3 regions of the Halomonas caseinilytica genome follow, and region 3 is predicted to be linked to each of the others. Evidence: riboswitches for the same ligand, from Rfam matches in the RefSeq annotation. Region 3 holds a riboswitch; each other region holds the start of a gene.
What was found. A riboswitch is a leader RNA that binds a small molecule or an ion and turns the genes downstream of it on or off. The one in region 3 is predicted to bind thiamine pyrophosphate.
Positions count from the first base shown of each region.

Region 1: it holds a riboswitch for thiamine pyrophosphate, as region 3 does, so the genes downstream of both, thiM (hydroxyethylthiazole kinase) here and tenA (thiaminase II) in region 3, are expected to answer to the same signal.
Region 2: it holds a riboswitch for thiamine pyrophosphate, as region 3 does, so the genes downstream of both, HSDC_RS11400 (SLC5/6 family protein) here and tenA (thiaminase II) in region 3, are expected to answer to the same signal.

Region 1 is NZ_BDEO01000018.1:73,531-80,431, forward strand. It holds gene HSDC_RS16005 (metal ABC transporter ATP-binding protein) at 1-201, shown strand, start outside; gene HSDC_RS16010 (metal ABC transporter permease) at 185-1,075, shown strand; gene HSDC_RS16015 (metal ABC transporter substrate-binding protein) at 1,095-2,198, shown strand; gene gloA (lactoylglutathione lyase) at 2,307-2,840, opposite strand; gene HSDC_RS16025 (DUF6482 family protein) at 2,978-3,322, shown strand; gene HSDC_RS16030 (C40 family peptidase) at 3,405-3,908, shown strand; gene HSDC_RS16035 (peroxiredoxin) at 4,155-4,793, shown strand; TPP riboswitch at 5,235-5,335, shown strand; gene thiM (hydroxyethylthiazole kinase) at 5,369-6,175, shown strand; gene thiE (thiamine phosphate synthase) at 6,165-6,803, shown strand; gene HSDC_RS16055 (DMT family transporter) at 6,812-6,901, opposite strand, start outside.
Region 2 is NZ_BDEO01000009.1:75,812-82,712, reverse strand. It holds gene HSDC_RS11415 (N-acyl-D-amino-acid deacylase family protein) at 1-689, opposite strand, end outside; gene HSDC_RS11410 (MurR/RpiR family transcriptional regulator) at 692-1,555, opposite strand; gene HSDC_RS11405 (amino acid deaminase) at 1,723-2,934, shown strand; TPP riboswitch at 3,215-3,323, shown strand; gene HSDC_RS11400 (SLC5/6 family protein) at 3,313-4,728, shown strand; gene HSDC_RS11395 (TenA family protein) at 4,715-5,419, shown strand; gene ilvD (dihydroxy-acid dehydratase) at 5,569-6,901, shown strand, end outside.
Region 3 is NZ_BDEO01000001.1:225,198-232,098, forward strand. It holds gene HSDC_RS00990 (aminotransferase class V-fold PLP-dependent enzyme) at 1-285, opposite strand, end outside; gene thiC (phosphomethylpyrimidine synthase ThiC) at 540-2,429, opposite strand; TPP riboswitch at 2,510-2,620, opposite strand; gene tenA (thiaminase II) at 2,829-3,497, opposite strand; TPP riboswitch at 3,569-3,712, opposite strand; gene mdoH (glucans biosynthesis glucosyltransferase MdoH) at 3,757-5,667, opposite strand; gene HSDC_RS01010 (OpgD/OpgG family glucan biosynthesis protein) at 5,654-6,901, opposite strand, start outside.

The DNA.
Region 1 (6,901 bases), on a different contig from region 3:
GCCGCCGGTACGACCATCCTGGTGGTACTGCACGACATGGAACAGTTGTCGCGCCTGGCCGATGACGTCCTGCTGCTGGCCGGCGGCCATGGCCGCTGGGTCGGCCCCGAGGCCTTGCTCGACTACCACACGGGGCAGCCCGCCCGCGCCCCACGCCTGCCCATCGATTTCTCGGATATTCCCCATGCTGGCACTGCTTGATGCCTGGCTGCTCGCACCTTTCGATTACGGTTTCATGGGGCGGGCAGCCGTCGCTGGCCTGGCCCTGTCACTGGCCGCCCCGCCGCTGGGGGTCTTCCTGATGTTGCGCGGCATGAGCCTGATCGGTGACGCCATGTCGCACGCCATCCTGCCCGGCATTGCGCTCGGCTTCCTGTTCGCCGGCTTCTCGCTGCCGATCATGAGCCTGGGCGGTATTCTGTCGGGGCTGGTCGTGGCGGTACTGGCCGGAAGCGTCTCGCAGATGACCGGCCACCGAGAAGACTCCGCCATGGCGAGCTTCTTCCTGATCTCGCTGGCCGCGGGCGTCATGCTGGTATCACTGGGCGGCAGCAGCGTGGATCTGACCCATGTGCTGTTCGGCTCGATACTGGCCGTGGACACCACGGCCCTGCTGTTGATCGCCAGCATCGCCACACTGATCGTACTTTCGCTGGCGGGCATCTTCCGCGCCCTGGTGGTCGAGTGCCTCGACCCGCTGTTCCTCCGGGGGCAGGGCGTACGCGGCGGACTGGTGCATGGCGTTTTCCTGGGCCTGGTAGTGCTCAACCTCACTGCCGGCTTTCAGACCCTCGGCACCCTGATGGCCGTGGGACTGATGATGCTGCCTGCCACCACCGCACGCTTCTGGAGTCAGCGCCTGGAGGGCTTGATCGTCATCGCCATCGCCATCGCCTTGATCGCCAATCTGGGCGGCCTGCTGCTGTCGTACCATTTCAGCCTGCCCTCCGGCCCGGCGATCATCCTGCTGGCGGGGCTTGCCTACATCGTCTCGGCGTTGTGCGGGCGCCACCATAGCCTCATCGCTCGTCACCGCCGTCGAGCCGCCCCTCTCAACGCGCCCCAGCCCCACTGACCGTTCAGGAGATCTCCCCATGTCATCCGCCACTCCCGTCAAGCGTCGCACCGCACTGATCGCCGGCCTATCCGCCCTCCTGGCCATGCCCAGCGCCCTGGCCGAGGAGCGCGTGCAGGTCATCGCCAGCTTCAGCATCCTGGCCGACATGGTCGAACAGGTCGGCGGTGAATACGTCGAGGTCGACGCACTGGTCGGCCCGGACAGCGATGCCCATGTCTATTCACCGCGCCCCGACGATGCCCGGAACCTGACGAATGCCGACCTGGTGGTGTTCAACGGCATGCACTTCGAAGGATGGATGGAACGTCTGCTGGATGCCGGCGACTACGAAGGCCCCCGGGTCGTGGCCACGGAAGGCATCACCTCTCGGCAGGAGGCCACTGGCAGCGACAACCATGATCACTCGGATCACGGTCATGACGGACACGATCACTCTGGCCATGACCACGCCGAACATGACCACTCGGGCCATGATCACTCGAGCCATGACCATGGTGGTCACGAGCATGCAGACCACGCCCACGCCGAGCACAACCACCATCATGATCACGGCGGCCAAGATCCGCATGCCTGGCTGGACCCGGTGCTCGGCAAACGCTATGTGGCCAATATCCGCGACGGCCTGATCGCCGCAGATCCGGCACATGAAGCGGCCTATCGCCAACGTGCCGAAGCGTACATGGCTGACCTGGACGCCCTGGATGCCGAGATCCATGAGCAGATGGCGGCACTGCCCGAATCCACCAGCGTCATTACCGGCCACGATTCCTTCGGCTATTTCTCGAAAGCCTATGGGGTCAGCTTCCTGTCACCAGCTGGGTTGACGACGGCCACCGAACCCAGCGCCGCCCATATGGCCGAATTGATCGACGTGATCAAAGCCAACAACGTTCAGGCTCTGTTCCACGAGAGCATGACCAGCCCGGCGATCATCGACCAGCTCGCCGAGGAAACCGGCCGCCCGGTGGCCGGCACACTCTACTCCGGCGCCCTGTCGCCCGAGGGCGAAGCCAGCACCTATATCGGCATGATGCGCCACAACGCTCGCGTGCTGCACGACGCCCTGGCCGACCCGGAAGCCGAAGGCGCTTCAAAGCCCGAGTCACAACACGAGCACTGATCCCCACTCAGAGCCGTACGACGAAAGAGGCCGCCCTATCTCGGGCGGCCTCTGTGGCGTTCAGGTGCGGCGGTTCGGGCCTCGCAGCCCGCCTCTCGGCGCCTGGCGTCAGTCGCCCTTGTCGGCCATCCGCGCGGCCTCGACCACCTCGATCCAGTAGCCGTCCACGTCCTTGACGAAGACCACATCCGGCATCTTGCCCTGGTCGGCGCGCTTGATGAACTCGACCTCATTGGCATCGAACCAAGCCTCGGCGGCCTTCAGGTCCGGCACCGCAAAGCAGATGTGTCCGAATCCCTGAGGTTCGGCGTTACCGTCGTGATAGGCGAAATCCGCCTGATCCTCGGTACCCCAGTTGTGGGTCAGTTCCAGCAGCCCCTTCTGGCTGAAGGTCCAGACGCTGCGCTCCGCCTTGTCTTCCGGCACCTCATCGCCTTTTTCGAGCTTGGTCAGAAAGTACAGGGAGAACTGCATCTCCTCGAAATCCAGCTTGCGCGATACCTGCATGCCGAAGACACGCGAGTAGAAGTCCAGCGCCGCCCGGGGATCCTTGACGCGCAGCATGGTGTGATTCAGACGGAAGCCATCGGTCTCGGCAGCCGGCGACTTCACGCCGGGATATTGCTCACCCTGGAAGCTCATGGTCTTCTCCTTCGCATATGGATCGAGATGCCTGAATGGGGGCAAGACACCAGAATTTCCACCCCAGGAGCAGAATGGCGATACGCCCGACGGGATTCTACATTGAGGGAAGAGACCACCATGCGAAGGGGCTCATCATGGCCGCCAGCGACCTCTCCCCGGGTGATCGCATCACCTACAAGCAACTCTCCCACGCCCTGGCTCACGGGTTCTCGCCCATCGTCGAGGTGGAATCCCAGGATGGGATCTACACGGTGCGCCTCCACCATGCCAACGGCGTATCCACCCTCACCGACAAGGCAGGGCATACCTGCACCTATTCGGGCACCGGTGAGATTCGCGAACGCCTCGGCGAACTCGGGCTGACCCATGGCGTCCTGACTTGGGACGATCAATGCGGCGACGAAATGATCGGCGTGCCAGGACACGCCATGACACCCGAGGAACGCTTGACTCACGGCACGCGCATCGCCTTCCGCTAATACTCGCCAGCGCCGACATCACGGGCTAATCTGTTTCGGGACGACCGGCCGAAACATCTGGATAGCCCTGCTCGGAGCACACATGCCGCGACGATCCACCTACCTGCACCGTTCCGCGCCACACCTGCCGAGATGGCCCCTGGCGCTGTTGCTCCTCCTGTGGCTGGCCGGTTGCGCCGGCCCCGACCTGGCCACCCGCGATGACGGCAACCTCTCCATGGAGCGCGCCATGATCCTCTCCGAAGCGCGCCAGGCACTCGGAACGCCCTATCGTTTCGGCGGCGACACACCGAGAGGCCTGGACTGCTCGGGACTGGTGCAACTCGCCTACGCCCGAGCGGGCATCAGTGTCCCGCGCACCTCCCGTCGGCAATTCGAGACCCTGCCGCCGATCGATGAGGCGCGCCCGGGCGACCTGCTGTTCTTCGACACCGCCGGAGACGGCAATGCCAGTCACGTGGGCATCTACCTGGGCCATGACCAGATGATCCACGCCCCCGGCCGCGGGCGACGCGTCACGACCACACCAGTGGGGCTGGAATACTGGCAGAAGCGATATCTCGGCGCCGCCGCCCCAGCGCCCTAGCGAGCGTCATGAACGACTTCGCTCGGCCATATCGGCGCTGGATTGCAGCTCGAGGGGCTCATTTGGCGCACGTAAACGACCTCTTTGCGCTTACATCTTGCGCTCTGCCGTCTCGAAGCTAAGCGTGAATTCGACTGAGCATATGGCCAGCGGTTGTTTCCACCGGCGCCTTCATCGTGCAATGCTTGAAGCCGTCGAACCGGCACCGTCTCTCGATGCCATCAACTCAACTGATAGGAGCCTGATATGTCACTGCAACTCGGCGACATCGCGCCAGATTTCACCCAGGAAAGCACCGCTGGCACCATCAATTTCCACGAGTGGGCCGGAGACAACTGGGTCATCCTGTTCTCGCACCCCAAGGACTTCACCCCGGTGTGCACCACCGAGCTCGGCGAAGTCTCGCGGCTCAAGCCGGAGTTCGACAAGCGCAACACCAAGGCGATCGGCCTGTCCGTGGACCCGCTCGAGGATCATGAAGCCTGGGCCGGCGACATTCAGGAAACCCAGGGCCAAGGGTTGAACTTCCCGCTGCTGGCAGACAGCGACCGCAAGGTCAGCAACCTCTACGGCATGATTCACCCCAATGCCAACGACACCCTGACGGTGCGTAGCGTCTTCATCATCGACCCGAACAAGAAGATCCGCCTGACCATCACCTACCCGGCCAGCACCGGCCGCAACTTCGCCGAGGTGCTGCGCGTGCTCGACAGCCTGCAGCTCACCGACGAGCACAAGCTGGCCACCCCGGTGAACTGGCAGGACGGCGACGACTGCATCATCGTTCCCGCCGTGAGCAACGAGGAAGCCAAGACGCTCTTCCCGGAAGGCTGGGACGAGCAGAAGCCTTATCTGCGCCTGGTCAAGCAGCCCAAGCGCTCTTGATCGACACGGTGGCGGCCGAGGTCGCCACCGCTTCATGACGCTGTCATTGAACATTCAAGCCCCGTTAAAACAATGGGGGCTATGCTTGCGCTCCCTTGCTGCAACGCGTGAGGAACGCACGATGATGACGCATCATGCTTTACCCGCCTCCGAGGCAACTCGCTATCGCGCCGGAGGCCTCATCCTGGCCGGCGTCCTGACGCTGGCCCTGGGTTGGGTGATCGCCTGCTGGGAAGTCGGTGGTCTGCCGCTAGGGCTGTTGGGCCTCGCCTCGGCCGTTGCCATCCTGCTTTTCACCGATGAAGACGGCGATACCGATACCCCGAGACCAACCCCGCCTCCCTGCTGCACAGCCTCACGCATGCCTGCCTGCTCACCCTGGCCGTCCTGCAACTCGCCTGACCCCTCTTTACAGGCCCCGACCGGGCACGGATAGTAGAAGGTCGACGACAGGGGCGCCGGACGCCATGCCGCCCGGCTGAGACGCACCCTCATCACCTGACCCGGATAATGCCGGCGGAGGGAGTCGTGCCGGCCCTTCCGGGGCCAGCACCTCCCGCCGCCCGGGAGGCGCCATGCATACCATCGATCTCGCTCACCACCTGGGCCGCGTGCGCGAGACCCGCCCACTGGTTCACAACATCACCAATCATGTCGCCATGAACACCATGGCCAATGTGCTGCTGGCGCATGGGGCCTCGCCGGCCATGGCTCATGCGCGCGAGGAAGTCGGGGAGTTTGCCGCCCTGGCCGGCGCCGTGACGCTCAACATCGGCACGCTGTCGCCCGACTGGGTGAATGCCATGGAAGATGCCGCCCGCGCCGCCACTGACGCCGGAACGCCCTGGGTGCTCGATCCAGTGGCGGTGGGAGCCACGGCCCTGCGCCGCGAGGCCGGCGCCCGGCTGCTGGCACTGTCACCGACTGCGGTGCGTGGCAATGCCTCGGAAATCATGGCCCTGGCCGAACAAGGCCGTGGTGGCCAGGGCGTGGACAGCACCGACACCACCGAGGCGGCGGAGCGTGCCGCCGTGGTGCTGGCCCGACGTACCGGCGCGGTCGTCGCGGTCACCGGCGAGACCGACCTCGTCACCGACGGCAAGCGCCTGGCCCGTGTGGCCGGCGGGCATGCCCTCATGCCACTCGTCACCACACTGGGCTGTGCCCTGACCGGCGTGGTGGGCGCCCACCTGGCCATCGGCGAGGAGCCGTTCGACGCCTGTGTGGCGGCACTGGCCAGCTACGCCGTGGCCGGCAGCATCGCCGGAGAGCATGCCTCGGGTCCCGGCAGTTTCGCCGTGGCCTTCCTCGATGCCCTGCATGCCCTCGACGCCAACACCCTGACGGCCCGTGCCCAACTGGAGATCACCCATGCGACTTGACCTTTCTCTCTACCTGGTCACCGACCCCGAAATGTGCGCCGAACGGGGGCTGGAAGACACCGTTGCTGCCGCCGTGCGCGGAGGCGTGACCCTGGTGCAACTGCGCGACAAGCACGCCAGCGATGCCGAGCTGGTGCCGGTGGCACGACGCTTGAAGACTGTCCTGGCGGGCAGCGGTGTTCCCCTGCTGATCAATGATCGGCTGGAAGTGGCCCTGGCAAGTGGCGCGGATGGCCTGCACATCGGCCAGGACGACGGCGACGTCGACGACGCCCGGGCCGCCCTTGGTCCGGACGCCACCCTCGGCCTCTCGGTACAGACTCACGAACAGCTTGCCAGGATCGAAGCGGGCAAACTCGACTATCTGGGCCTGGGGCCAGTCTTCGCCACACCCAGCAAGCACGATCACGCCGCCCCCCTCGGCTTCGAGGGCCTGGCCGCCCTGGTCGATGCCAGCCCCCTGCCCACGGTGGCCATCGGCGGCCTGAAGGCCGAACATGTCGAGGCCGTGCGCCAGACCGGCGCCAATGGCCTGGCGGTGATCTCGGCGATCTGCGGCAAGCCGGACCCGGAGGCCGCGGCCCGGGACTTCTTTCAGCCCGCGGCCTCCAGCATGCCCCGGCGCTGACTTCGCCGTCAGGCGGTGGGTCGGCGGTTCAGAGCGACCCGCCGCTCGTGATAGGCGATTGCCAGACCACTGACGATGATCAGGGTACCACCGACGAA
Region 2 (6,901 bases), on a different contig from region 3:
TCGTCCATGGCGTCGAGCAGACCGGCGAATTCGTCGCGCAGGTGCGTGGTGTAGAGGCCGCCGGCGGCGCCGACCTCGTCGACCAGGGCGCGCATCTCGGCGCCGGGGGCGTGGAAGGCGTTGCGGTAGGCCAGACCCGAGCTCATGCCCAGGGCGCCATCATCGAGGGCCTCGCGCAACGAGCGCCGCATGGCCTCGATCTCCGCCGCCTCGGCGGGTCGGGCGAAGTCGTCCATCACCTGGCTGCGCAGGCTGGTATGGCCGACCAGCGCGGCGACGTTGACCGAAGGAACGGCCTCATCCACGGCGCGGGCGTAGTCGGCGAAGCTCGGGTAGCGGAAGTCCTCGACACCACCCAGAAGGTTCATCGGGTCCGGTACTGTGTCGTGCAGCGTCACGGGAGAGGCACTGATGCCGCAGTTGCCCACCACCACCGTGGTCACGCCCTGGGACAGCTTGGGCCGCATCTCGGGCGTGCGGATGACATTGGTGTCGTCGTGGGTGTGGACATCGATGAAGCCCGGCGCCAGATGGCGTCCGTGAGCCTCGATGACGGTCGTGGCGTCGTCCGCATCGAGCCTTCCCACGGCGGCGATGCGTTCGCCGTTCACGGCGACGTCGGCCGGGAAGGGGGCGCTACCGGTGCCGTCGAGCACCGTGGCGCCGCGAATCAACAGGTCGAAATGCATGGTCAGTCCCCGAGTGGCTGGCGGTTGTCGCCGCCGCGATGGGCGTCCAGGGTGATCTTGAGCCGGCGCAGCTTGTCGCGGGAGCGGTCCTGGTGACGCAGAGCGAGCTCGAGGGCCAGCACATCGATGGCGGCGAGCACGGCATAGCGGGATGCCGAGGGGTGATAGATGAAGTCGGTCTCGCGGGTGGCCACCGGCAGCACGACATCGGCGTTCTCGGACAGGGGCGAGCCGTTGGCGGTGATCGCCACGACTCGCGCGCCGTACTGGCGGGCGATCTGTGCCGACTCGACGATCTCGGGCGTGTAACCGCTCACCGAGAGGGTGACCACCACGTCGTCGGCTTCCAGGGTCGAGGCCACCATGCGTGGCAGCAGCGATTGCGGGTAGGCGCTGATCGCATACCCGAGCCGGACCAGCCGGAACTGCAGTTCCTGGGCCAGCATGGTGGAGCCGCCGCCGGCACCGAACACCAGGATCTGGCGGGCGCCGTCGAGCAGATCGATGGCGCCCGCCACGTCGGCCTGTTCCATCAGCTCGCGATTGACGCCGAGCGTCTGGGTGGCGATGTCGTAGACAGCGCCGAGCCCATCGGTATCGCCGGCATCCTGGATGAAGCGTCGTCCGGCCGCCAGGGCGCGGGCCAGGCGCAGCTTGAGGTCGCGTACATTCTGGCACCCCACGGCACGGGCGAAGCGGGTCACGCTGGCGTCGCTGACGTCGGCCCGCTCGGCGATGGCGCCGATGCTAGCCTCGCTGACGAAGTCGATATCGGCGAAGATCAACTCGGCGACCTTCTTTTCGGCGTCACGCAAGCCGGCGAAATCGCTGGTGATGCGCGACAGAATGTCGATGTCCTGAGTCACCGCTGTCTCCTGGGGTGTGGCCAATGGCCTCGAGAGTGGCTGTGGTTGTCTGTCGAATACGTTATGGTATTTTCTAACAACAAATCAATATCTGTGAAAGTTTTTATCAGGCCGGCCGTCGGACAGGCATTTCGCAAGGCCGAGGCCCGCAAACGAGGAGTGACGAGATGCACGAGACGGCGCCGAAGATGGGCAACAAGGGAACCCCGGAATCCGGGGCTTCACTGCTGGAGGGCGTGAGCCTGCCGGCAGCCGCGATACAGGCGGCGCCGTTGGCGCACAACCTGGCGTGGATGCAGCGTTTCGCCGAGGCGCATGGCGCCCAGTTGGCGCCGCACGGCAAGACCACCATGACGCCCGAGCTGTTTCGCCGTCAGCTCGAGGCCGGCGCCTGGGGAATCACCCTGGCCACCGCGCCACAGTGCCGCGCGGCCTTCGTCAGCGGGGTCGAACGGTTACTGATGGCCAACCAGCTGGTGGGATGTGCCAACATGGCGATCATCGCCGATCTGCTCGAAGCCGGCGCCGATTTTTACTGCGTGGTCGACGGCGAGGACAATGCTCGGGCCCTGGGGCGCTTCTTCGACGAGCGCGGCCTGACCCTCAAGGTATTGATCGAGCTGGGCGTCGAAGGCGGGCGCACTGGCTGTCGTTCCGTCGAGGCGGTGAGCGAGCTGGCTCGAGTCGTCGACGCTGAACCGGGCCTGGCGCTGGCCGGCATGGAGGGCTACGAGGGAGTGGTGCATGCCGAAGACCCGGTGCCGGCGATTCGCGATTACGCCGCCCGGCTGATCGAGGCCGCTCGTCGCTTGGATGGCGAGGGTCGGTTTACCGTGGATGCCCCGATCATCACCGCCTCGGGGTCGGCCTGGTATGACCTGATCGCCGAGGCTTTCGATGCCGCCGAACTGCGTTCACGCTTCACGCCGGTGATCCGTCCTGGCTGCTATGTAGTGCACGATCACGGCATCTACCGCCAGGCTCAGCGTGGTGTGCTGTCGCGTCGGCCCGATCTGCACGAAGGGTTGCGACCGGCGCTCGAGGTCTTCGCCCAGATACAGTCGTTGCCCGAGCCGGGGCTGGCGATCATCGCGCTCGGCAAGCGGGACATCGGCTTCGATCACCTGCCCGAGCCGCTGCGCCGCTATCGTGAGGGCGGCTCGGCGGACGAGGCCCTGAGCGTCGAAGGCTGGGAGCTCACCAAGCTGATGGACCAGCACGCCTTCATCCGCCTGCCCGAGGGCGCCGACGATGTCCGGGTCGGCGATGTGGTGGCCTTCGGGGCTTCCCACCCTTGCCTGACCTTCGACAAGTGGCGGCGGATCTGCCTGGTCGATGAGCGGCTGAGGGTGACCGAGATGCTCGAGACGGCGTTCTGAGCGACTGCCCGGAACTATCGAGGATCAAGAACGATATCCGCCAGGGGCAAAATCAATCCGTCGACAAGCCTGCGAGGAGGCGCTGTGAATACCTCCCTGTACGCTACCGACGCCATTCCTTGGCGTCGGACCTCCTCTTCGGCTTGTCCCCGGTGCCTCTTTGTCATGCCCAGCCGAGCCACTGTTCGTCTTCCACTGCTGAGTGTGGCATGCTGTCGGGCGGTCCTTTCGGGCCGTCATGCGCACGGGGATTTCTGCACCCTGTGCCCCACAATTCATTCACTGTCGCCAGGGGAGTCTCGTACCGACGGGGCTGAGAGAGCGCGTGGCGCTGACCCTGGAACCTGATCCGGTTCACACCGGCGGAGGAAGTGCGACATGCCTTACCTGACGTCAGCCGTGCTTGGCGCGGCGCTGCTGTGTTTTGCCTATCTGGGCCTGCGGGCTCGCCGGGCCGATGGCCCCCTCGACGACTATGTGACGGCGCGGAACTCCCAGAGTGCCCGCTCGCTGGGCGTGTCATTCCTGGCTTCGGGCATGGGCGCCTGGATTCTCTTCGCGCCACCGGAAATCGGTGCCATGGTGGGGCCGTTGGCGCTGGCCGGCTATGCGATCGGCTCCTCCTTACCCTTTATCGTGCTGAGTCTGTATGGCCCGGTGATCCGTCGTTATCTGCCCGAGGGGCGCAGCATCGGCGAGTTCGCCGAGGCGTGCTACGGGCAGGGCGTGCGCCGCTGGGTCACGCTTGTCTCGATTCTTTACATGGCCTGTTTCCTGGCCGCCGAGTTGACGGCCATCGGCGCGATCGCCTCCTTGCTGTCCGAGGTGCCGTCGTGGCTGGTGGTGATGGGGGTAGCGGTGGCCACCCTGGTGTACACGGCCGTGGGCGGGCTGCGCGCCAGCCTGGCCACGGATCGCTGGCAGGGCTGGCTGTTGCTGGCGCTCCTGGTGCTGGTGGTTGGCGTGGTGATCTGGGTGCTGCCGCCCTTGCCGGAGAACGCTGAAATGCCGACCGCGCCTTCGGTGAATGCGCTCTCGGTGGCCCTGACCCTGATCATCGCGGTCACGGCGGCAGAGCTGTTCCACCAGGGCTATTGGCAGCGCGTCTGGGCCGCCGAGACGAATCGTGCACTGGGACGCGGCGCTCTGCTGGGTGGGGCCGGTGTGCTGCTGGTGATCATGGCCATCGGGGGGCTCGGCATGCTGGCCGTCATGCATGGGTTGCCGCTGGGCGAGCCGCCGATTCCCTTCTTCGCCCTGCTGGCCGAGGCGCCGAGCTGGCTGGGCGTGCCGGCACTGGTACTGGCCGTCACCTTGGTGGCCTCGAGCGTGGATACCCTGCAGAACGCCATTGCCTCGCTGGTGGTGGCTGGCTCCGGGCGCCGCGGCCTGTCCATCGGCACCGCCCGGTTGGTGACCGTGCTGCTGATGCTCCCGGTGGTGGTGGTCGCCTTGCAGGAGCTCTCCGTGCTGCGGCTGTTTTTGATCGCCGACCTGCTGTGTGCCGCCACTGTGGTGCCGGTATTGCTGGGTGTCTGGCATCGGATGAGCTCGGTGGCGGCGATGGCCGGCGGCGTGGCTGGCCTGGTCGGTGCGATCGTGCCTGGCTGGGTAACCCAGGGGAGCCTGATGGCAGGCGTACAGGCGGCCAGCTTCCCGGGCGGCATTCCCACGCTCTCGCCGTTTCTCTGCGCTCTGGTGGCGTCCACCCTGGTCAGTCTGTTGATTGCCTGGTGTTGGCCAGCCACACGCGCCCCTCTGTCGGCGAAGGAGGCACGTCATGACCACGCGTGACAGCTGGCGAGCCTGGGCCTCGGGCCGGAAAGCCCCTCGCATCACCGACTGGCTGCGCGAGATCAGCGAGCCCGACTGGTCCGCCACGGTGCACCACCCGCTGTTCGACGATCTGGCCGCCGGGCGTCTGGAGGGCAAGCGTTTCGCGGCCTACATGGTGCAGGACTATGGGTTCGTGGACCCCTTCACCGCCTTGATCGGTCACGCCATCGGTCATGCGCCGAGCATGGCGGATCGCGTGGTGCTGGGACAGTTCATGGGCATGTTGACCAGCGACGAGAACAGCACCTTCCAGCGTACCTTCGAGGCCTTTGGCGTGTCGGCCCGAGCCGACCACCTGCCGGCGACCCGTGATTTCCGGCACCTGCTTCACGAGGTCGGCATGGGCGGCCAGGCTTCCGCAAGTGGCCGCTATGCCGAGATACTGGCGGTGCTGGTGGTCACCGAATGGCTCTACCTGGCTTGGGCGACCCGGATTTCCCGGACCGAGGGCCTGCATCCACTGATGGGCGAGTGGATCGACCTGCATGACAACCCGGACTTCCAGGCTTTCGTCGACTGGCTGCGCCAGCGCCTGGACGAAGAGGCGGCCGGGCTCGATGACACCGACTTCTCGCGGATGGCCGAGCGCTTCCGCGAGACGGTGGCCAAGGAACTGGCGTTCCACGACGCCGTCCATCCCTGCCGCTGACGCTGTTGGGGAGGCCATCCTCGGCCACGAACGGGTTGTCAGCGCGGGCATGCCCGGTCACTCTCTGAAGGCCAGGCCTTTTACGCGAAAGGGCCCGCTCGTCGACTTTTTATATGACAACCAGGACTAGCGACCCGAGGAGAGCCCGCATGAGCGATACGCCAAGTGATGCACGTCGTCGATATTCCGCCCCGGTGGTAGATGGCGTCGGCAAGTCGGCCAGCCGCGCCATGTTACGTGCGGTCGGCTTTTCCGATGACGACTTCAGCAAGCCGCAGGTGGGCATTGCCTCGACCTGGAGCCAGGTCACGCCCTGCAACAGCCATCTCGCCGAACTGGCCGATCGGGCCAGTGCCGGGGCCGACGCGGCGGGTGGCAAAGGAGTGATCTTCAATACCATCACCATTTCCGATGGCATCGCCAACGGCACCGAGGGCATGAAGTACTCGCTGGTGTCGCGGGAGGTGATCGCCGACTCCATCGAGACGGTGGCCGGCTGCGAGGGCTTCGATGGCCTGGTGGCGCTGGGCGGCTGCGACAAGAACATGCCGGGGTGCCTGATGGGGCTGGCCCGATTGAATCGCTCCAGCGTCTTCGTCTATGGCGGTACCATCATGCCCGGCGCCGACCATACCGACCTGGTCTCGGTGTTCGAGGCCATGGGCGCCCACAGTCGAGGCGATCTCGATCTCATTGACGTGAAGCGCATCGAGGAGACGGCGATTCCCGGCCCCGGGGCCTGTGGCGGTATGTACACCGCCAACACCATGGCCTCGGCCATCGAGGCGTTGGGCATGAGCCTGCCGGGCAGCTCCGCCCAGAACGCCGTGTCGGACGAGAAGCGAGCCGACAGTCATGCGGCGGGGGAGGCCGTCTTGAACCTGCTCGAGCATGACATCAAGCCTTCGGACATCATGACCCGGGAGGCCTTCGAGAATGCCATCACGGTGGTGATCGCGCTGGGCGGCTCGACCAATGCCGTGCTGCATCTGATCGCCATGGCCGACACCATCGGCGTGCCGCTGGGTCTCGATGACTTCACCGCCATCGGCCGCCGTGTGCCGGTGCTTGCTGACCTGCGTCCCAGTGGGCACTACATGATGAGCGAGTTGGTCGCCATCGGCGGTATCCTGCCGCTGATGAAGACCCTGCTCGATGCCGGCCTGCTGCATGGCGATTGCCTGACGGTGACGGGGCGGACCCTGGCAGAGAACCTGGCCGATGTGGCGCCCTATCCCGAGGGCCAATCGATCATCGCCCCCCTCGAGGCACCGCTCAAGGACGAGAGCCATCTGCGCATCCTCTACGGCAATCTGGCGCCGGAGGGAGCTGTGGCCAAGATCACCGGCAAGGAAGGCACCCGGTTCACCGGCACGGCGCGGGTATTCGGCTCCGAGGAGCAGGCCCAGGTGAGCATCAACGACGGCGGCGTGGTGGCCGGCGATGTCGTGGTCATCCGTTACGAAGGGCCGCGTGGCGGGC
Region 3 (6,901 bases):
GCCCATCTCCAGGATCTGGCTCCAGCGGTAGCTGAACCAGCCATTGCGGATCACCAGGCAGCGCCGGTCGATGCCGAACTGACGGGCCACGGCCTCCATGCCGAAGGTACCACTGCCGGGGACGATGACCGTCGAGTGAGCACGGTAGACGCGTTTCAAGGTGGTGGAAACGTCGCGCATCACCTCCTGGAAATTCTGCGACATATGGTTGAGGGCGCGATCGGTGTAGACCACCGAGTATTCGAGCAGTCCGTCGGGGTCGACATCGGGTAGCAAGCCGGCCATTTCTCTCTCCATCGTGGGTGGCGCATCAAGCGTATTCCGAGGATATGCGCAATCCGTGCCGTAGACCAGCCTATCCTATGCCGATTCATAAGTAGGCCGCTAATGGAGTGGCCAGGGCGACAGCGGCGCAGGCCTGGGCAAAAGGAAAAACCGGACTCGGTAACCCAGAGAGGGCAACCAGGGAATGCCGACGATAGTGCGGGAATGTCGGTGGGGTAGCCGGGTCGTGGCAACGACCCGGCCCGGTGCCAGGATCAGACCTCCTTGTAGAGTTCGGCACCTTGTTCGCGGAATTTTGCGGCCTGCTCCTCCATGCCTTTCCTGACCGCTTCGCGGTCGCCATCGAGGCCCTTCTCCCTGGCGTAGTCGCGGACCTCCTGACTGATCTTCATCGAGCAGAACTTGGGCCCGCACATGGAACAGAAGTGGGCGACCTTGGCCGAGTCCTTGGGCAGGGTCTCGTCGTGATACTCCCGAGCGGTGTCCGGGTCCAGGCCGAGGTTGAACTGGTCCTCCCAGCGAAATTCGAAGCGTGCCTTCGACAGGGCATTGTCACGACGCTGGGCGGCCGGATGGCCCTTCGCGAGGTCGGCGGCGTGCGCGGCGATCTTGTAGGTGATGATGCCGGTCTTGACGTCGTCCTTGTTGGGCAGGCCCAGGTGTTCCTTGGGCGTCACATAGCAGAGCATAGCGCAGCCATACCAGCCGATCATGGCCGCACCGATTCCCGAGGTGATGTGGTCGTAACCGGGGGCGATGTCGGTGACCAGCGGCCCCAGGGTGTAGAAGGGAGCCTCGTCACACTCGCGGAGTTGCTTGTCCATGTTTTCCTTGATCAGGTGCATGGGCACATGGCCGGGACCTTCGATCATTACCTGGACATCGTGCTCCCAGGCGATCCGGGTCAGTTCGCCCAGCGTCTCGAGTTCGGCGAACTGGGCCTCGTCGTTGGCATCGGCCACCGAGCCGGGGCGCAGTCCATCGCCCAGCGAGAAGGCAACGTCATATTGCTTGCAGATCTCGCAGATTTCCTCGAAGTGGGTATAGAGAAAACTCTCCTGATGATGGTAGAGGCACCACTTGGCCATGATCGAGCCACCGCGCGAGACGATGCCGGTGGTGCGCTTGGCGGTCAGCGGCACGTAGCGCAGCAGCACGCCAGCATGAATGGTGAAGTAGTCCACGCCTTGTTCGGCCTGTTCGATCAGGGTGTCGCGGAACACCTCCCAGGTCAGGTCCTCGGCCACGCCCTTGACCTTCTCGAGCGCCTGGTAGATGGGCACGGTGCCGATCGGCACCGGGGCGTTGCGGATGATCCACTCGCGAGTCTCGTGGATGTTCTGGCCGGTAGAGAGATCCATGATGGTATCCGCGCCCCAGCGGATGCCCCAGGTCATCTTGTCGACCTCGTCCTCGATGGACGAGGTCACCGCCGAGTTGCCCAGGTTACCGTTGATCTTCACCAGGAAGTTGCGGCCGATGATCATTGGCTCGGATTCCGGGTGGTTGATGTTGTTGGGAATGATGGCGCGTCCGGCGGCCACTTCGGCACGCACGAATTCGGGGGTGATCTCCTCGGGCAGGCGGGCGCCGAAGCTTTCGCCAGCGTGCTGATGGCCGAGGATGCGCTCGACCTCTTCGGTACCCAGCGCTTGCCGGCGCTGGTTCTCGCGGATGGCGATGAACTCCATCTCGGGCGTGATGATGCCCTGGCGCGCATAGTGAAGCTGGGTGACGTTGCGACCGGGCTTGGCGCGGCGGGGTGTACGGGTCAGATCGAAGCGCAGCGGAGCGAGCATCGGGTCATTGGCGCGGCGCTGGCCGTACTCGGAGGTTGGGCCGTCGAGGCGTTCGGTGTCGCCGCGCTCCTCGATCCAGGCGCGGCGCAGTTCGGGCAGGCCACGACGCAGGTCGATGCTGGCCTCGGGGTCGGTATAGGGGCCAGAGGTGTCGTAGACCAGCAGTGGAGGATTGTCCTCGTCGGGACCGGAAGTCTGGGTCGGGGACAGGGAAATTTCACGGAAGGGCACTCGGATGTCCGGACGCGAGCCTTCCACGAAGATCTTGCGCGAGCCGGGCAGGGCCTGAATGGCGGCGTCGTCGACGCGCGCGCTTTCGGCGAGAAAATGGTCGGTCTTTGCCATCGGTCGGTCTCCCTTTGCTTGGATGATGTTGTTCAGGGAGGACAGCTGGGAAGGACATTGGCAGCCGGGCGGGAAGGCCCGACGGCGTGTCGCTTGATCCCTACGCTGGTCCTAGCCAGTTCAGGTTCAACGGGATCCATGCTGTCTCCGCATGATCTCAGCCGTCGTCAACGGCACCCCGTCAAGCGTGGTGTTGCCCGCCGTTGCTGGCGGACGGGTTCAGTGCCGGGAAGTCTCTGCCTGGAGCCCGGGGCTGATCCGGTGACAGGTCTACGAGGAGGCGCTATGAACCCATCCCTGGGCGCTACCTACGCCATTCATGGCGTAGGACCTCCTCTACGACCTGTCTCCGATGCCCCTTGCGTCCGCGCAGCCGGCAATGGATATCAAGGCAGTGGGCTAGTTTGCGCCATCCAGCCCCATTTGCCAGAAGTCGATCTCCAGTCGGGTGGCGTCGCGGAAGATGGTGGCCAGACGTGCGAAACGCTCGGGCGTGACCTCTGCCAGGCGGGCATCGAGCCAGGCGACTTCGTCGCGCATGGCGCCTTGGAAGTCGTCGCTTTCGTACATGGCGATCCAGGCATCGAAGGGGTTGTCGCCGCCGCGTATGGTGTCCTGGCGTGCATTCAGCCAGTTGGCGATTTCGCCGTAACCCACCAGGCAGGGGGCGAGCGCCACGTGCAGGTCGAGCAGGTCGCCGCGATTGCCGGTGTCCAGTACGTAGCGGGTGTAGGCCAGGGTGGCGCGGGCTTCGGGTAGCCTGGCCAGGTCATCCTTGGAAATGCCCCATTCGCGGCAGAATCCCACGTGCAGGTCGAGTTCCACGTCGAGGATGGTCTTGAGCCCCTCGAAGGCATGGCGCAGCTCGTTCAGGTCGTGGCTCTTGTAGGCGGCCAGGGCATAGGCCCGAGAGAAATGGATCAGGAACAGGTAATCCTGCTGCAGGTAGTGGCGAAAGGCTGCCGGCTCGAGGCTGCCGTTGCCGAGGGAGCGGACGAAATCGTGCTCGATATAGGCGCGCCAGTCCTGCTGGCAGGCGTCGGTCAGGTCGCTGAAACGATAACCCATCATGTCTCCGGTGTCGGGATCCGGAAGGTGGGCGAAGCGAAACAAGGAGGGAGGACTGACAAGCGGAGAGGTCGAGTCCACCGCCTGATTCCCTACGCCGGTTCACGTGCGCACGAGGTCGCACCTACCCGGATCAGGTTCCACGGGATCAACGCTGTGTTCGTCGCGAACGCGCGTCATCTCAGCCGGCCCAACCGGCACCCCGTCAAGCGAGTAGCCTCAGTCTAGCAGTTTGCTCGGCAATGAAAAGTCCTCGTCGTCACTTGCCGATGCCCTGTCCCTGAGCGGGCAGGCGGCGTGCCCAATCCCGCGAAAACGACTGGAGCGGCATGTCGCGGGGATGTTCCACCGGCGGGGGCGCCGGTTCGGCGTCGCCCTCGACGGGTGTCGGCAGCGTCAGTTCTTGAAGCACGGTGGGCGGTGTCGTCTCACTGGGAACCAGTAACAGGCCGCGTTGCCGTAGACGCCGGCCGATGGTGAGACTGCTGCTCAGGCGAACCAGGGGGGCTGCCAGCATCAGACCCAGCCATACCGGTGTCAGCCACCAGAAGAAGGTCGGCGTGTACCACCAGGTGGCCCAGGCCCAGCAGACGCCGGCCAGGGTGCCAGGCCAGGTGTGGCGTAGCGCCTCGCGCCAGGGAAGAGCTCGCCCCTCGCGGGATTGGGGGTTCCAGGCGACGGTGCGCCCGATGAGTACTTCGATCACGAAGCGACTGTGGAAGACCATCATCAAGGGAGCGATCAGCATGGCGAACAGGGCTTCCAGCAGGGCGCTGTTCACCAGCCGGGTTCGGCCGCCGTAGTGGTCCGGGTGCTTGCGCAGGGCCAGGCAGACGCCCAGGACCTTGGGCATCAGCAGCATCGCCAGGGTGCCACCCAGCAATGGCATGATCAGGTTGGGTGGGGCGATCGGCCAGTCGGGAAAGAGCTGGGCATTGGACGTGAAGAAGTTGGGCTCGATCAGGGCGCGCATCAGGGCATCAATGGTGCTGACCACCAGGATTGCCAGCCAGATCAGCGATGACAGATAGGCCAGGGCACCGCACAGGAAGTGCACACGGCTGACCATGTGCAGGCCGCTGCCTCCCAGCAGTCGAAGGTGTTGCAGGTTGCCCTGGACCCAGCGGCGATCACGCTTGGCGTAATCGAGGATATGGCTCGGCATTTCCTCGAAGCTGCCGCCCAGGTCGGTGCGCATGCGCACTTCCCAGCCGGCACGCCGGAGCAAGGCGGCCTCGACGAAGTCGTGGCTCAGGATGTCGCCGCCGAGCGGCGGACGGCCGGGCAGTTCCGGGAGTCCGCAATGCCGGGTGAAGGCCTCGACGCGCATGATGGCATTGTGCCCGAAGTAGTTGGCGGCGTCGGACTGCCAGAAGCTCAACCCGGTGGCGAGCATGGGCGCATAGACCGCGGCGGCGAATTGGTTGGCGCGGCCGAACAGGCTGTCCTGGCGAACCGGGATCGGTACCGTCTGCAGCAGGCCAAGGCGTGGGTTGGCTTCCATCTCCGCGATCAGCTCGTGCACCGTGTCGCCGCTCATCACGCTGTCGGCGTCGAGCACCAGCATGAAATCGTAGTGTCGTCCCCAGCGCTGGCAGAAGTCACCGAGATTGCCGGCCTTGCGACCGGCATTGCTGTTGCGGTGGCGGTAGTGGAGCTGGCAATGGTCGGCGAGGCGATGCTGCAGTGCGGCCATGGTGGTGCGTTCTCGGGCGATCGTCTCGGCGTCGGTGCTGTCGCTGAGCACGAAGGCCTCGATGTGTCGTGCTTCGGTGACAGGGGGCAGGTCCCGGCAGGTGGCCTCGAGACCGGCGGCCACTCGCTCGACATCCTCGTTGTGGATCGGCATGACCAGTACGGTACGCGAATGCACATCCTTGGGCGGTCGGGGCGGCGACGCCTTGGCCAGGCTGAGGGGGTCACGGCCGGTCAGCGTCAGCGCGAAGCCGATGATGCCGCTCCAGAAAGCGATGGCGATCCAGCCGAAGGTCACGGCGAACAGCCCCAGGATGACGAGTTCCAGGGGCGTCAAGCCGCCGACGTGGAGGATGCGGAACATGGTCCACAGCCCCAGGCTGGTCGTGGCGGCGACCAGCAGGGCAAAGACCAGGCGACGCGTGCGCCGGAAAGGAACGGGGGCCGCGATGGCTCGGGAGTCAACGTCGCTCATCGGGATACCAGACATAGTTCCAGGTTTCGGTCAGGGGTTCACCGTGAAGTGTCAGGGCCAGGCGCATGTCGGCCGGCGTGCCGTCTTCCGGGGAGAGCCGGAAGTTGGCGCGCCAGGTGTTGTCGCCGGGCAGGCGCTGGACGCGCGGCTCGAGAATTTCGCCGTGGGAGGTCGTCAGCCGTGCCTCCACCGGTTGGTCGGCATCGAGATCCTCGAGAGAGGGGCCCTGGAAGTCGACGATGAAGTGGCGCTGGCTGGTTGGGGGCGGATCGTCCTGGCCCGGCATGGCGCCCCAGCCCTGGCGGCTGCGAATGACATGGGCGAGCCGCTGATCGGGGGGCGTGGCGCCGAAGGTGCGCAATCGATAGCGGAAGGTGCGTGATTGCCCGGCCTCGAGCGACTGTTCGGGGACCCAGTAAGCGGTGATGTTGTCATTGGCCTCGCTGTCGGAGGGGATCTCGACCAGTTCGAGGTGACCCTTGCCCCAGTCGTCCAGAGGGGTGACCCATTCGCTGGGCCGAGTTTCGTAGTGGGCCTCGGCGTCGAGGTAGCCGTCGAAGTGCCGAGGCCGCTGGACCAGGCCGAATCCCCGCGGGGCGGTATCCTGCAGGCTCGAGATATGCAGCTTGTCGGGGTTGCTCAGCGGTCGCCAGATACGTTCGCCGCTGCCGGTATGCAATGCCAGGCCGCTGGAATCATGGACCCGCAGGCGATAGTCGTCGGCCGGATAGTTGGCGATACCGCCGTGCATGAACATGCTGGTGAGCGGAGCGATGCCGAGCTTGCCGACGTCCTCGCGGGCAAAGAGGCGGGCTTCGGTATCGACGACGGTCTGGCTGCCGGGGTCGATGTCGAAGCGGTAGGCACCGGTCAGCGAGGGGCTGTTGAGCAACGCCAGCACGGTCATGCGGGTCGCGTCCGGTTCGGGCTTGACCAGCCAGAATTCGCGAAAGGCGGGGAATTCCTCACCGTGGGGTTCTGCAGTATCGATGGCCAGGCCTCGGGAAGAGAGGCCGTACCCCTGGCCTCGACCCACCATGCGGAAGTACGAGGCGCCGAGAAAGACCATGAACTCGTCGCGGTACTCGCCACTGTTCAAGGGATAGTGGAGGCGGAAGCCCGCATAGCCCAGGTCGTCGAGATCGAGCTTGGCGAGCTCGTCGGTCTCGCCGTCGTAACGGAAGTGCGATGTCTCGAAAGGCAGAGGCTGCACATCGCCGTCGGGGTCCACCAG